Regions from separate parts of the Geodermatophilus sp. CPCC 205761 genome, predicted to be linked through region 1. Evidence: riboswitches for the same ligand, from Rfam matches in the RefSeq annotation. Region 1 holds a riboswitch; each other region holds the start of a gene.
What was found. A riboswitch is a leader RNA that binds a small molecule or an ion and turns the genes downstream of it on or off. The one in region 1 is predicted to bind S-adenosylmethionine.

Region 1 (3,638 bases):
AGCGCGGCCTCCACCCGCACCTGGTCGCCCACGGTGACGGCGGGGAAGCGCGCGCCCCACGGAGCGCCGTCCGGGGCCGGGGACGACGGGCCGGTCGTCCCCTGGCAGCCGCCGAGGACGTTGGCGCAGACGACGAACAGCCGGTCGGTGTCCAGCGGCGCCCCGGGCCCGACGAGCCCGTCCCACCAGCCCGGCGTCGGGTGGCCCGGGCCGGGCGGGCCCACGACGTGGCTGTCGCCGGTGAGCGCGTGCTCGACCAGGACGGCGTTGCCCCCGCCGGGCGCGAGCGTCCCCCACGTCTCGTAGGCCACCCGGACCGCCGGCAGCGACCCGCCGCGGTCCAGCCCGAGCGGACCGGGCAGGTCGAGGAAGCGCCGGTCGCCGACCGGGTCCCCCTCGCGCCAGCCGCCCGGGCGCGGCGGGGCCCAGGGGGCGACCCGGGCCCCGCTCACGTCAGGACGTCCTTCTCACTCGGCGGACTTCGCGGCGCGGAAGCCGGCCTCCAGGTCGGCGAGGATGTCGTCGATCCCCTCCAGGCCGACCGCCAGCCGCACCAGGCCGGGGGTGACGCCGGTGGTCAGCTGCTCCTCGGCGGTCAGCTGCGAGTGCGTCGTCGACGCCGGGTGGATGACCAGGCTGCGCACGTCGCCGATGTTGGCCACGTGGCTGTGCAGCTCCAGCGCGTCGACGAACCGCTTGCCGGCCTCGACCCCGCCGTGCAGCTCGAAGGTGAGGACGGCGCCGGCGCCGCGCGGCGCGTACTTCCGCTGCGCGGCGTGCCACGGGGACGACGCCAGCCCCGGGTAGTTGACCCGGTCGACGGAGTCGTGCGCCTCGAGGAACTCCGCGACCCGCTGGGTGTTGGCCACGTGCCGCTCCATGCGCAGCGACAGCGTCTCGATCCCCTGCACGACGAGGAAGGCGTTGAACGGCGAGATCGCCGGGCCGAGGTCCCGCAGCAGCTGCACCCGTGCCTTGAGCGCGTACGCCGGCGCACCGAGGTCGGCGTAGACGACGCCGTGATAGGTCGGGTCGGGCTCGGTGAAGCCGGGGAACTTCCCGCCGGTCCAGGTGAAGTTGCCGGCGTCGACGATCAGCCCGGCGATCACCGTGCCGTGCCCGCCCAGGTACTTGGTCGCCGAGTGCACGACGACGTCGGCACCGAACTCGATCGGCCGGATGAGGAACGGGGTGGCGATCGTGTTGTCGACGATCAGCGGGACGCCGTTGCGGTGCGCCACCTCCGACACCGCGCTGATGTCGAGGATGTCGCCCTTGGGGTTGCCGATCGTCTCGCCGAAGAAGGCCTTGGTGTTCTCCTGGACCAGCGACTGCCAGTTCTCCGGGTCGTCGGGGTCCTCGACGAAGGAGACGGTGACGCCGAGCTTGGGCAGCGAGTGGTGCAGCAGGTTGTACGTGCCGCCGTAGAGCGAGGCGGACGCGACGACGTGGTCGCCGGACTCGGCGATGTTGAGCAGCGCCAGGGTCGTGGCGGACTGCCCGCTCGACACCGCCAGCGCCGCGACGCCGCCCTCCAGCGAGGCCACGCGCTGCTCCAGCGCGTCCTGCGTCGGGTTCATGATCCGGGTGTAGATGTTGCCCATCTCGGCCAGCGCGAACAGGTCCGCGGCGTGCTGGGCGTCGCGGAACTGGTAGGCGGTGGTGGCGTAGATCGGCAGGGCACGGGCCCCGGTGGTCGGGTCGGGGCTCGTGCCGGCGTGGATCTGCCGGGTCTCGAAGCTCCAGCTCTGGGGGTCGGGCATGCGCCGGTCTCCTCTCATCGGGAGACCCCGCGGCGCGCGAGGACCTCCGTCCTTGCCGGACGGCGGGCGCCGACCGGCCGGCTCTTCCCCTGGAGCACCTCGGACGGAGTCGAGGTTGCCGGGCAGCCAGCCAGGTGCTTCGCACTGCCTCTCGTGAGCCAGACGCGATCTTATGCAGACGGGAGCACACCCGGCACAGGGGCCCCAGGCGCATCGGGGCCGGTCAGGCGGCGGAGGCCGGCCCTACAGCACCTTGGAGAGGAACGCCCGGGTGCGGGCGTGCTGGGGGTCGCCGAGCACGCGCCGCGGGTCGCCGGCCTCGACGACCACGCCGTCGTCCATGAAGACCAGGGAGTCGCCGACCTCGCGGGCGAAGCCCATCTCGTGGGTGACGACGACCATCGTCATCCCCGACCCGGCGAGCCCCCGCATGACGTCGAGGACCTCGCCGACGAGCTCCGGGTCCAGCGCGGACGTCGGCTCGTCGAAGAGCATGAGCTGCGGCTCCATCGCCAGGGCCCGGGCGATCGCCACCCGCTGCTGCTGGCCGCCGGAGAGCTGGTTCGGGTAGTTGTGCACCCGGTCGCCGAGGCCCACCCGCTCCAGCAGCTCGACGCCCCGCCGGCGGGCCTCCGCCTTGCGCACGCCCTTCACCTGGGTGGGTGCCTCGACGACGTTCTCCAGCGCCGTCATGTGCGGGAAGAGGTTGAACCGCTGGAAGACCATGCCGATGTCGCGGCGCTGGGCAGCGACCTGCCGGTCGGGCAGCTCGTGCAGCTTGCCGCCGTGCTCGCGGTAGCCGACCAGGTGCCCGTTCACCCACAGCCGGCCGGCGTCGATCTTCTCCAGGTGGTTGATGCAGCGCAGGAACGTCGACTTCCCCGAGCCGGAGGGGCCGATCACGCAGACCACCTCGCCGGCGGCGACCTCCAGGTCGATGCCCTTGAGCACCTCGACCTGACCGAAGGACTTGCGCACGCCCTCGGCCCGGACCATCGGCTGCCCGTCCCCGGTCACTTCTGGCCCCCGACCTCGCGGGCCTCGCGGGCGGCCCGCTGCGCCCGCGTCTCCCGGCTGCCGAAGCCCCGGTTGAACCGCCGCTCCAGGAAGTACTGGCCGATCATCAGCAGGCTGGCCAGCGCCACGTACCAGAGGATCGAGGCCACGGCCATCGGGATGATCTGGAAGGTCCGGCTGCCGATCGCCCGCAGCTGGAAGTTGAGCTCCGTCGTCACCGGGACGGCGATGAGCAGCGAGGTGTCCTTGAGCATCGCGATCGTCTCGTTGCCGGTCGGCGGGATGATGACGCGCATCGCCTGCGGCAGCACGATCCGGCGCATGGTCTTGCCGCGGCTCATCCCCAGGGCGGAGGCGGCCTCGTTCTGGCCCGGGTCGACCGACTGGATCCCGGCCCGCACGATCTCGGCCATGTAGGCGCCCTCGGAGAGCACGAGGCCGATCAGGCCCGCGGTGAACCCGGCGAAGATCTGGTTGCCGTTCAGGCCGAACAGGCGCAGGTCCGCGTCGAACCCGAACAGGTCCATGAGCTGCCGGTCGAAGGGGAACCCGAACTCGTAGGTGGCGTAGAGGGCGCCGAGGTTCGCGACGAAGAAGAGCAGGACGATCCGGGGGACCGCCCGGAAGAGCCAGATGTAGGTCCACGCCGCGCCCGAGACGACGGGGTTGGGCGACAGCCGCATCACCGCGAGGACGATGCCGAGCAGCACGCCCAGCACCATCGCCAGGACGGTCATGATCAGCGTCGTCCGGGCCCCCGCAGCACCGGCGGGCTGAACATGTTGTCGAGCATGAAGTCCCACTGGAACACCGGGTTGGTGGCCAGCATGTGGACGAACATCGCCACCAGCACCGCGA
Region 2 (3,638 bases), on a different contig from region 1:
CCGGCGCAGCGCCGCGGCGCTGTGCCCGCGGTCGGTCGTCGCCGGCCCGACGTCGCGGCCGTCGCCACGGCTGGGCAGGAACCAGGAGACCTCCACGTCAGCGCCGTCCGGCGGTGCGGGCCGCCGCCACCTGCGGTCCCGCGACGGCCAGCCAGTCGTCCAGCGGGCCGGGGGCGTCCCAGGTCTTGTCGAGCAGGTAGAGCCCGCGGGTGGGCGTGGTGGCGCCGAGCTCGACCAGGACCGGCTTGAGCAGCAGGTCCGGCGCCAGCGCGTGGGCGGGCCCCGCGCCGAGCATGAGCGGGACCGCCACCACGCCGGCGAGGTCGCCGGTGCCGACCTGGTCGAGGAACAGCTTGAGCAGGCCGGTGTAGGTCGCCTTGTAGGTGGGGCTGGCGACGACGGCGACCTCGGCGGCCCGCAGCGCGGCGACCGCCTCCTCGACCGCCGGGTCGCCCCAGCCGAGCAGGCCTGAGCCGAGGTCGACCACGTCGACGACGCGGTCCGGCGGGGCGCCGGTGAGCCGCTCGACGACGTGCTCGGCGGCGGCGCGGGTCCGGGAGTGCGGCTTGGGGTTGCCGACGACCGCGATCGTGCTCACGGGGCGGCCGCCGCGGCGGCGTCGCGCTTGGCGACCTCCTCGCGCACGATCGGCAGCACGTACCGGCCGACGTCGATGGCATCCCCGAGCAGGTCGTAGCCGCGCATCGAGATGATGTCCACGCCGAGGTCCACGTAGTCCAGCAGCGCCTGGGCGACCGTCTCGGGGGTGCCGACCAGCGCGTTGGAGTTGCCCGCGCCGCCGGTCGCCGTCGCCGTCGGCGTCCACAGCGCGCGGTCGAAGCGCTCGCCGCGCTCGGCGATCGCCAGCAGCCGCTGGGAGCCGGCGTTCTCCGGCTCGGTGAGCGGGTGCCGCCGGGTCAGCGGCTGCGCGCCGCCGCCGGTGCGGGCGGCGATCCGGTCGACGGTGCGGTGCGCCTTCTCCCAGGCCAGCTCCTCGGTCGGCGCGATGATGGGACGGAAGGCGACCTGGATGCGGGGCATCGTCGTCCGCCCGGCCGCGCGGGCCGCCGCGTGCACGCGCTCGATCTGCGCCGCGGTCTCGGCCAGCGGCTCGCCCCACAGCGCGTAGACGTCGGCCTCGGCCCCGCCCGCGGCGTAGGCGGCCTCCGACGAGCCGCCGAAGGAGACGTCGGGCCGCGGCTGCTGCACCGGGAAGGTGTCGCTCACGAAGTCGGCGAACCGGTAGTGCTCGCCGTCCCAGTCGAAGGGCTCGTGCGAGGTCCACGCCTTCTTGACGATCTGGATGTACTCGCGGGTGCGGCCGTAGCGCTGGTCCTTGGTCAGGTGGTCGCCCTCGCGGCGCTGCTCGGCGTCGGTGCCGCCGGTGATGAAGTGGACGGTCAGCCGGCCGTCGCCGATCCGGTCCAGCGTGGCGAAGGTCTTCGCGGCGAAGGTCGGGTAGCTGACGTTGGGCCGGTGGGCCAGCAGCACCTGCAGCCGCTCGGTGTGCGAGAGCAGGAACGCGGCGGCCGCCGACGGCTCGGGGGAGCCGGACCCGTAGGCGAACAGCACGCGGTCCCACCCCCAGTCCTCGTGTGCGCGGCCGAGCCGCAGCGTGAACTCCTTGTCGAAGCTCGGCCCGGAGCGCGGGGTGGTCTCGGAACCGTCGTTGGTGGCGGCGATGCCCAGGAACTCGATCGGCACGGGTGGTCCTCAGGGGTGACGGGGGCCGCGCGGGACGGGCGGCCGGGGGAGGGGACGCGGGGCGGCGTCAGCGACAGCGCGCGGACCAGACCCGGCCCAGGTCCACGTGCACACGCCGGACCAGCCGCGGAGCGGCGGCGGTCGAGGTGAGGACGGCGGGCACGGACATATCTCTACCATCTCGATCGGGTTTGACGGGTAACCGGGTCGCATGTCACGCTGCCCGGCAGGTCAAGAGCGCCAGCGACAAGCCCCGGCTCGCTGGCCGGCAACCCTCCCTCCGCGATGGGGTGCCCCGGGTGACGACCCGGCGGGCGCCGACCGGCGTCCGCAAGCGCGGGCCCGCACGGGTCCCCGAACCGAGGAGGCCCCGTGACCGGCGCTGTCCTGTCCCGTCCCGCCGCTCCGGCCGGCTGCCCGCTGCTGCCGGTCGTCGGCGCGGACACCGAGGTGCCGCTGGTGCCCGCCGGCCGCGCCCCGTACGCCGACCTGGACACCGCGGCCAGCACGCCCGCCCTGGTCGCCGTCGCCGACCGGGTGGCCGAGGCGCTGCCGCTCTACGCCAGCGTGCACCGCGGCGCCGGCTACCTCTCCCAGGTGTCGACCGCCCTCTACGAGTCGGCGCGGGACACCGTCGCCGGCTTCGTCGGCGCCCGCGTCGACGACGTCTGCGTGCTGACGCGGAACACGACCGACGCGCTCAACCTGCTGGCCGGGTGCGTGCCCGCCGGGGATCGGGTGCTCGTCCTCGACTGTGAGCACCACGCCGACCTGCTGCCGTGGCAGCGCCGGGCCGCCACGACCGTGCTGCCCACGCAGGCGACGGTGACGGCGACCCTGCGCGAGCTGGCCGCGGAGCTGGTGCGCGGCCGCTACGCCCTGGTCGCGGTCACCGGGGCGTCCAACGTGACCGGCGAGGCGCTGCCCCTGGCCGACGTCGTCGAGCTGGCGCACGCCGCCGGGGCCCGGGTCGCCGTCGACGGCGCGCAGCTGGTGCCGCACCGCCGGTTCTCCCTGGCCGCGACCGGCGCCGACTACGTCGCCTTCTCCGGCCACAAGCTCTACGCCCCCTTCGGCACCGGCGCGCTGGTCGGCCGGCGGGACTGGCTGGACGACGCGCCGGCGCACCTCGCCGGCGGCGGGGCGGTGCACGAGGTGACCGTCGAGGGGACGACGTGGGCCGCGGCCCCGCACCGGCACGAGGGCGGATCCCCCAACGTGCTGGGGGCGGTGGCGCTGGCCGCCGCCTGCGACGCGCTGGCGGCGCTGCCCGACGGCGCGCTCGAGACCCACGAGCTCGCGCTGCGGGACCGGCTGGAGGCGGGGCTCGACGCCCTGCCCGGCGTCCGCCGGCTGCGGATCTGGCCGGACTCGACCGCGCCCACCGGCGTCGTCTCGTTCACCGTCGACGGGGCCGACCCGGGCCTGGTCGCCGCCGTCCTGTCCGCCGAGCACGGCGTCGGCGTGCGGGACGGCCGGTTCTGTGCGCACCCGCTGCTGGCCCGGCTCGGCGTGCCGCAGGGGGCGCTGCGGGCCAGCGTGGGGCTGGCCACCACCGCGGCCGACGTGGACCGGCTCCTCGAGGGCCTGGCCGCCTTCCTCGACCGCGGGCCGGCGGTCGACTACGCCGTCCGGTCGGGGCGGTGGGCGCCGGCCGACGACCCCCGCCCCCTGGCCGGCCTGGCCGGCGCGGACCCGGGGGCCGTCACCCGGGGAGCCGGCTGCGGCTCCCCCGGGAAGTGACCGTGTCAGCCCGGCAGCAGGACGGTGCGCAGCTCGTGCGCGCCGTCGGCGCGGGTGGCCTCGTAGAACCAGCGGGTGCCGCCGCCGGGCAGGGCCACCGCGTCGGCGTAGCGCAGCCCGCCGGGTGGGTGCGGGCTCTGCAGCAGCGGGCCGTCGGGAGCCGCGCGGAACCGGCCGTCGCCGTTCGCGAC
Region 3 (3,638 bases), on a different contig from region 1:
CTTGGCCATGTGGTGATGTCCTCCATGCATGGATCGCTGCACGGCCGGGTTCGGCGCCCGCGACGGACGACACCGGTGGCACGGGCACTCCGTCGGCCCGCACACCAGTGCCTCACCGCATCCGACCTGATTGGCACTCGGCACTGTCGAGTGCCAACCGAGAGTTTGGCACTCGACCCTGCCGAGTGCAAGAACGGGGGGTGGGCGCCGGCTGTTCCCCGGCCCGACCGAGTGCCTCTGCGGCCTCCCGGACACGACCGAGGCCCGGCCCCCTGGCGGGGAACCGGGCCTCGGCGAGGACCTGCGAGCTCAGGCGGAGCGCACGCTGTCGGCCTGCGGCCCCTTCTCACCCTGGACGACCTCGAAGGTGACCCGCTGGCCCTCGTCGAGGCTCTTGTACCCGTCCATCTGGATGGCGGAGTAGTGGACGAAGACGTCCTGGCCGCCGTCGACGGCGATGAAGCCGAAGCCCTTCTCGGCGTTGAACCACTTCACGGTGCCCTGTGCCACGTGTGCTCCCACGTTTCGTGCGTGCGGACGACGCCAGCCATTCCAGCGCCGGGTCTAGCTCTTCCGCCCGTCGAACACGAACGTGGAACCGAACCGCGGGAGAAGGTACAACACGAAGGGCGTGGTGAGAGCAACCTCACCCACGCCGGACACGGATGGAGGGACGACGTCCCCCGATCCGGCTGCGACCCTACTCCGTCACCCGATGAGACCGGCCGCCCGCACCGACTTCAGCGACGGCTGCACCCGGTGGGTCGGCCCGACGACCGGCTCCAGCGGGTCGAGGGTCTTGAGGCCCTCCCCGGTGTTGAGGACGACGGTCTCCTTGGCCGGGTCCAGCCGGCCGTCCTCCAGGAGCTGGCGCAGCACCGCGACCGTGACGCCGCCGGCGGTCTCGGCGAACACCCCGGTGGTCCGGGCGAGGTCGCGGATGCCCTGCACGATCTGCTCGTCGTCCACCCGGCCGACCGCGCCACCGGTGCGCCGGATCGCGTCGAGCGCGTACGGGCCGTCGGCGGGGTTGCCGATGTTGAGCGACTTGGCGATGCCGGTCGGCTTCACCGGCTTGACGACGTCCCACCCGTTGTCGAAGGCCGTGGCGATCGGGTCGCAGCCGGCCGACTGGGCGCCGAAGATCGTCCACTCGCTCGCCTCGACGATGCCGGCGGTGGTCAGCTCGCGGAACGCCTTGTCCACCTTGGTGAGCAGCGAGCCCGACGCCATGGGGATGACGACCTGGGCCGGGATCCGCCAGCCGAGCTGCTCGGCGATCTCGTAACCCATCGTCTTGGAGCCCTCGGCGTAGTAGGGCCGCACGTTCTGGTTGACGAAGGCGGTGTCCTCGAACTCGTCGGTCTCGGCGAGCTCGCTGGTCAGCCGGTTGACGTCGTCGTAGGAGCCGTCGACGGCGACCAGCGTCTGCCCGTAGACCGCCGACTGGACGACCTTGCCCGGCTCCAGGTCGCTCGGGATGAACACGAACGACGGGATGCCGACCCGCGCGGCGTGCGCGGCGACCGAGTTGGCCAGGTTGCCGGTGGAGGCTGCGGCGATCTTGGTGTAGCCCAGGCGCTTGGCGGCGGTCGCCGCGAGGCTGACCACGCGGTCCTTGAACGAGTGGGTGGGGTTGGCCGAGTCGTCCTTGACCCAGAGGCCCCCGGTGACGCCCAGCTCCGCGGCCAGCCGGTCGGCCCGCACCAGCGGGGTCAGGCCGGGGTCGAGCGAGACGCGGTCGGCCGGGTCCTGCCCCACCGGCAGCAGTGCGACGTAGCGCCAGATGTTCTGCGGGCCGGCCTCGATCTGCTCGCGGGTGACCGCGCGCATGATCTCGGGGTCGTAGTCGACCTCGAGCGGGCCGAAGCACTCGGCGCAGGCGTGCTCGGCGACCAGGCCGAAGGTGGCGCCGCAGTTGCGGCACACCAGCCCGCGTGCCGGACACGGGGGCACCGGGCCACCGGCACCGGAGTCGGCCTGAAGGGAACCGGGAGCGGTCAGGGTCATGCGACGACTACCTCCTCATCTTCCCCGCGGCGGGCCGTCGAGCCGCGCGGGACGGAATTGGCACCTCTCGCCGCGGAGTGCGCGGTCGGCGGTTGCCGGGGCTTCATCGGGCCGTGTCCCTCTGCCCCTCTGGATGAGTGGAACGCACCGACTGTACCCAGGTGACCGTCGTCGCTGCGGACCCGGCCACGATGAGTCCGTGACTGCGCGGATCGTCTACACCGACCTCGACGGCACGATGGTCGGCCCCCGGGGCTCCTTCTGGCACACCGCCGCCCGCGACCTCACCGCCGGCCCGGCCACCGCACTGCTCGACCTGCACCGGGCCGGCGTCCCGCTCGTGCTGGTCAGCGGGCGGACGTTCGAGCAGGTGGTGGAGGCGGCGCGGATCTTCGCGGCGGACGGCGCGATCGCCGAGCTCGGCTCCGTCGTCGGCTGGGACGGCGGCCGCGGCGTCCACCGGCTGACCGGGGAGCTGCCCGCCGAGCACGCCGCGCGGGCCCCGATGGAGGTGATGGCCGAGCTCGGCGTCGTCGAGGACCTGCTGGCGCGCCACGCCGGCCGGCTGGAGTGGCACGCCCCCTGGCACGCCACCCACACGACCGACGCGCTGCTGCGCGGCCGGGTGGACCCCCTGGCCGTCGACGCGTACCTCGCCGAGCGCGGGCACGGCTGGCTGACGCTCAACGACAACGGGTCCATCCCGGCGACGTCCCGGATGACCCTGGCCCCCGACGCGCTGCCGCCGCGGGTCTACCACCTGATGCCGCGCGGCATCTCCAAGGGCGCGGCGATCGCGTGGGACCTCGAGCGACGCGGCCTGACCCCCGACGACGCGGTGGCGATCGGCGACAGCGTCAGCGACCTGGAGATGGCGCCGGCGGTCGGCCGGCTGTGGATCACCGCGAACGGGGCGACCGTCGACGGGATGGCCGACCTGCTGGCCGCCGTCCCGAACGTGGCGGTGACCGGTGCCGCGATGGGCGAGGGCTGGGCCGAGGCCGTCCGCGCGAGTCTCTGATGGAGTGGTTCTGTCGGCGTCACGCCGACAGAACCACTCCATCAGCTCGTGACGTCGCGGCGGGCGAAGTGGCGGAAGGCCAGCGCGGTGAAGACCGCCGCGTACACCAGCGACTGGACCACGCCCCGGAACAGGTCGCCGGAGTCGACCGGGGTCTGCAGCAGGTCGGTCCAGGCGAACTCCTCCGCGGTGGGGAACCAGTCGCGGACCGCGCCGAGCTGCTCGACCTGGTCGAGGATCGCGAAGACGAACATGGTGAACACCGCGCCGCCGACCGCGGCCAGGGGCGCGTCGGTGATCGTGGAGAACCAGAACGCCAGCGTGCCGACGACGAGCAGGTGGACGGCGAGGTAGCCGACCATCCCGGCCAGCCGCAGCAGCCCCTCACCCTGGCCGAGCGTCACGCCGATCGGCGTCTGGATCGCCTCGAACCCGAAGGCGATGCCACCGGCCACCAGTCCGGTGAGGACCAGCGCCAGCAGCGCCCCCACCGAGAGCACCAGGGCCGCGTACCACTTCTGCCGGAGCAGCCGCATCCGCGGCACCGGCGTGGCCAGCGTGTAGCGCAGCGACCCCCACTGCGCCTCGGCGGCAACCGTGTCGCCGA
Region 4 (3,638 bases), on a different contig from region 1:
CCCTTGACGTCGGCGTAGAACGCCTGGCCGGCCTCGACGGTGGAGTGCGCGGTGAAGACGACGTCGGCGTCGCGGGCGGCGAACTCCCGGCCGTCGGCGGAGTCGCCGGCCTGGAACAGCACCGGGTGCCCCTGCGGTCCGCGCGGCGTCCCGAACGTCCCGCGGACGTCGAACTGCGGGCCGGTGTGCGCGAACGGCCGCACGCCGCCGGGCCGCAGGAAGGTCTCCCCGGCGGCCACCGCGTCGGCGTCCCAGGAGTCCCACAGCTGCCGGGTGACCTGCACGACCTCGGCCGCCCGCCGGTACCGGTCGGCGTGGTCGAGGAAGCCGCCGCGCCGGAAGTTGGCGCCGTGGAAGGCGTCGGAGCTGGTGACCAGGTTCCACGCCGCGCGACCGCCGGAGAGCAGGTCGAGCGTGGCCCACTGCCGGGCCAGCTCGTAGGGCTCGTTGAAGGTCGTGTTGATCGTCCCGACCAGCCCGAGCCGCTCGGTGACCGCCGCCAGCGCGGCGAGCACCGGGAGCGTGTCGGGCCGGCCGACGACGTCGAGCTCGTAGACCTGCCCCTTGTGCTCGCGCAGCCGCAGCCCCTCGGCGAGGAAGAAGAAGTCGAACCGCGCGTCCTCGGCGGTGCGGGCCAGGTGCTCGAAGGAGGCGAAGTCGACCTGGCTGCCCGACCGCGGATCGGCCCAGACGGTGGTGTTGTTGACGCCGGGGAAGTGGGCCCCGAGGTGGATCTGCTTGCGGCTCACCGGGCACCCCCGACGGCGGTGCGGCCGGCCGGGCGGGTCAGGCCGAGGGTGTCGCGGAGCGTGGGGCCGGGCGGCCCGGCCGGGCGCAGCCCGCGCTCCCGCAGCAGCGGGACGACGTCGTCCACCAGCGCCTCGAGGTCGGTCGGGAGGACGGCCGGGCGCACCACCACGCCGTCGACCGCGGTCGTCCAGACCGCGATCAGGTCGGCGAGGTCCTCGGCGTCGCCGACGTGCTCCACCGTGCCCGGGTCGGTCCGGGACAGCGCCTGCAGCCGGTTCCTCCGGTCGGCGGCGTCCGGGCCCAGCCAGGCGACGACGTCGGCGAGCACGGCGACCTGGCGCGGGTCGCGGCCGGCCTCGGCCACCCGGGCCCGCACCTCGGTCGCCTGGGCCGTGGCGGCCGCGACGCCGGCGGCGGAGATCCGCACGACGTCGGCCCGGTGCGCGGCGACGGCGAGCGCGGCGGGGGAGTCGGCCCGGACGACGACCGGCGGGCGGCCCTGCGGCGAGCGCGGCGTGATCGACGCGCCCGCGACCGAGAAGCGGGGACCGCGGAAGTCGACCGGGTGGATCCGGTCGCGGTCGACGAACCGGCCGGTGGCCACGTCGCGGATCTCGGCGTCGTCCTCCCAGCTGTCCTCGAGCCGGGCGACGACCTCGGCGACGTCGTCGGCCTCGGCCCACAGCTCGTCGTCGGGCTCGGCGCTCTTCCGGCCGAACAGCGCGGCCTCCTCGGGGGTGCGGCTCACCCCGATCTCCCAGCCGGCCCGCCCGCGGCTCACCCAGTCGAGGGTCTGCACCGCCTTGCCGACGTGGAACGGCTCGGTGTGCGTGGTGGTCACCGTCGGCACGAGACCGATGGACGTGGTCAGCGGGGCGAGCCGGGAGGCGGTCAGCAGGGCGTCGAGCCGGCCGCGGACCCCGCCGTCGGCGTCCTGCACCCCGAACGCGTCGGGGAACAGGGCCAGGTCGAGGCCGCCACGCTCGGCGGTGCGGACCAGGCCGGCCCACCGCGCGGGGTCGAACAGCCGGCCCGGCTCGGCGACCGGCAGCCGCCAGGCGGCGGGGTGGGCTCCGGCGTCGGTCAGCTCGACGCCGAGGAGGGGGGTGCGGGACATGCGGGTGCTCCCTGTCGGACGGGTGGTGGAGAGGACGCGGGCACGCCGCCGGCACTCCCGGGACAGGGGGAGCGGCGGGAGCGGGCGGTGCCGCGGAGGACCGGGCGGGCCGGTCAGGAGGGGGACGTCGTCAGCGACAGAGCGCGCTGTCGGTGCGCAGCAGGTCGACCGTCGGACGGCCGACCAGGTCGGCGGAGAGGTCGCGGACGCCCGGCGTCGACGCGGTGCTCACTGTCGGTGCTCCTCGATCTGGGCCCCGGAGGGCTGCGGACTTGCGGACGCGGATCGCGTCCGCCAGGTCGTCACCCGGGGCACCCCGTCGCAGCGGAGGGTTGCCGGCCAGCGAGCCGGGGCTTGGTGCTGGCACTCAGGACCTGAGCCGGACCCTAGACACGGACCGGCATTCCCGTCAAACCCGATCGATTTGGTAGACATTGTGTCGGCGCCACCCGGCGTCCGCATCGGGAGGAGGGGACGTGACGCGACCGGAGCTCGCCCAGCGGCGGCACGTCGACCTGCTCCGCACCTGCAGTGCCCTGTGTCCGGAGGACGCGACCACGCCCCGCCCTCCCTCCTCCGGCTCTGGAGTCCCCCCGCATGTCCCCGCTCGTCCCTGACCGGCCCACCCTCTGCGTCGTCGGCGCCGGCCCCACCGCGATCGGCGTCCTCGAACGGCTCGCCGCCTCCGCTCCGGAGCTGTCCGACGGCCGCCGGCTGCAGGTGCACCTGGTCGATCCGTTCCCGCCCGGTGGCGGCCGCGTCTGGCGGGCCGAGCAGCCCGACCTGCTCTGGGCCAACTCCCTGGTCGGCGACGTCACCGTGCTGCCCGACCCCTCCGTCGTCGTCGAGGGCCCGGTCGCCGAGGGCACCACGCTGTGGGAGTGGGTGCGCGACGTCGCCCGCGCCCGGCCGGCGGAGGACCCGGTCGGCCGGGAGGCCCGCCGGCTCGGGCCGGCGTCCTTCCCGTCCCGGCCGCTGGTCAGCGCCTACCTGCGGTGGGTGCTCGACACGGTGGTCGCCGCGGCCGCGCCGTGGCTGGACGTGCACCTGCACGCCACCCGGGTGGTCGACGTGCACAGCGGCCCCGGGGGCGCCCGCGTGCGGCTGGCCGACGGCGCCGAGCTCAGCGCCGACGCCGTCCTGCTCGTCCAGGGCCACCTCGACGCGCACCCCACGGCCGGCGAGCGGGCGACCGCGGCCGCCGCCGACCGTCGCGGACTCACCTACCTGCCCACCGGGTACACCGCGGACGTCGACCTCTCCGCGCTGGCCCCGGGGGAGGACGTGCTGGTGCGCGGCGCCGGTCTCGCGTTCGTCGACCTCGCCGTCCTGCTGACCAACGGGCGCGGCGGCCGGTTCGAGCGCGACGACGCCGGCCGGCTGCGCTACCAGCCGTCCGGCTCCGAGCCGGTGCTGTACGTGGGCTCCCGCCGCGGCGTGCCCTACCGGTCCAAGCTCGGCTACCCGTGGGCCGGGCCGCCGGTGCCGCTGCGGTTCTTCACCCCGGCCGCCGTCGACGCCGCGTTCGGGCCCGACCGGCTGCTGGACCTGCGCGCCGACCTGGCACCGCTGATCGAGCGGGAGCTGGGCTGGGCGCACTACACCGAGCTGTTCCGCGCCCACCCGGAGCGGACGGCGGTGCCGTGGGAGGAGTTCGCCGACGGCTACGCCGCGGCCGCCACGCGGCGCGCCGAGCGGGCGCTCGTCGCGCGGGCGGTGCCCGACGTCATCGACCGCTTCGACCTCGCGGCGCTGGACCGCCCGCTCGCGG

Region 2: another riboswitch for S-adenosylmethionine. It lies ahead of MY526_RS17155 (aminotransferase class V-fold PLP-dependent enzyme); the one in region 1 lies ahead of MY526_RS06400 (bifunctional o-acetylhomoserine/o-acetylserine sulfhydrylase).
Region 3: another riboswitch for S-adenosylmethionine. It lies ahead of thrC (threonine synthase); the one in region 1 lies ahead of MY526_RS06400 (bifunctional o-acetylhomoserine/o-acetylserine sulfhydrylase).
Region 4: another riboswitch for S-adenosylmethionine. It lies ahead of MY526_RS17215 (LLM class flavin-dependent oxidoreductase); the one in region 1 lies ahead of MY526_RS06400 (bifunctional o-acetylhomoserine/o-acetylserine sulfhydrylase).

What each region holds. Positions count from the first base shown of each region.
Region 1 is NZ_JALPKQ010000007.1:129,441-133,078, reverse strand. It holds gene metX (homoserine O-acetyltransferase MetX) at 1-452, opposite strand, end outside; gene MY526_RS06400 (bifunctional o-acetylhomoserine/o-acetylserine sulfhydrylase) at 468-1,763, opposite strand; SAM riboswitch class IV at 1,807-1,922, opposite strand; gene MY526_RS06395 (amino acid ABC transporter ATP-binding protein) at 2,007-2,780, opposite strand; gene MY526_RS06390 (amino acid ABC transporter permease) at 2,777-3,517, opposite strand; gene MY526_RS06385 (hypothetical protein) at 3,520-3,638, opposite strand, start outside.
Region 2 is NZ_JALPKQ010000028.1:49,236-52,873, forward strand. It holds gene MY526_RS17140 (LLM class flavin-dependent oxidoreductase) at 1-96, opposite strand, end outside; gene MY526_RS17145 (NADPH-dependent FMN reductase) at 98-598, opposite strand; gene MY526_RS17150 (LLM class flavin-dependent oxidoreductase) at 595-1,704, opposite strand; SAM riboswitch class IV at 1,934-2,047, shown strand; gene MY526_RS17155 (aminotransferase class V-fold PLP-dependent enzyme) at 2,077-3,447, shown strand; gene MY526_RS17160 (hypothetical protein) at 3,453-3,638, opposite strand, start outside.
Region 3 is NZ_JALPKQ010000013.1:4,515-8,152, reverse strand. It holds gene groL (chaperonin GroEL) at 1-9, opposite strand, end outside; gene MY526_RS10025 (cold-shock protein) at 310-510, opposite strand; gene thrC (threonine synthase) at 709-2,010, opposite strand; SAM riboswitch class I at 2,023-2,150, opposite strand; gene MY526_RS10015 (HAD family hydrolase) at 2,210-3,031, shown strand; gene MY526_RS10010 (ABC transporter permease) at 3,073-3,638, opposite strand, start outside.
Region 4 is NZ_JALPKQ010000028.1:62,425-66,062, forward strand. It holds gene MY526_RS17210 (NtaA/DmoA family FMN-dependent monooxygenase) at 1-749, opposite strand, end outside; gene MY526_RS17215 (LLM class flavin-dependent oxidoreductase) at 746-1,867, opposite strand; SAM riboswitch class IV at 2,131-2,242, opposite strand; gene MY526_RS17220 (FAD/NAD(P)-binding protein) at 2,465-3,638, shown strand, end outside.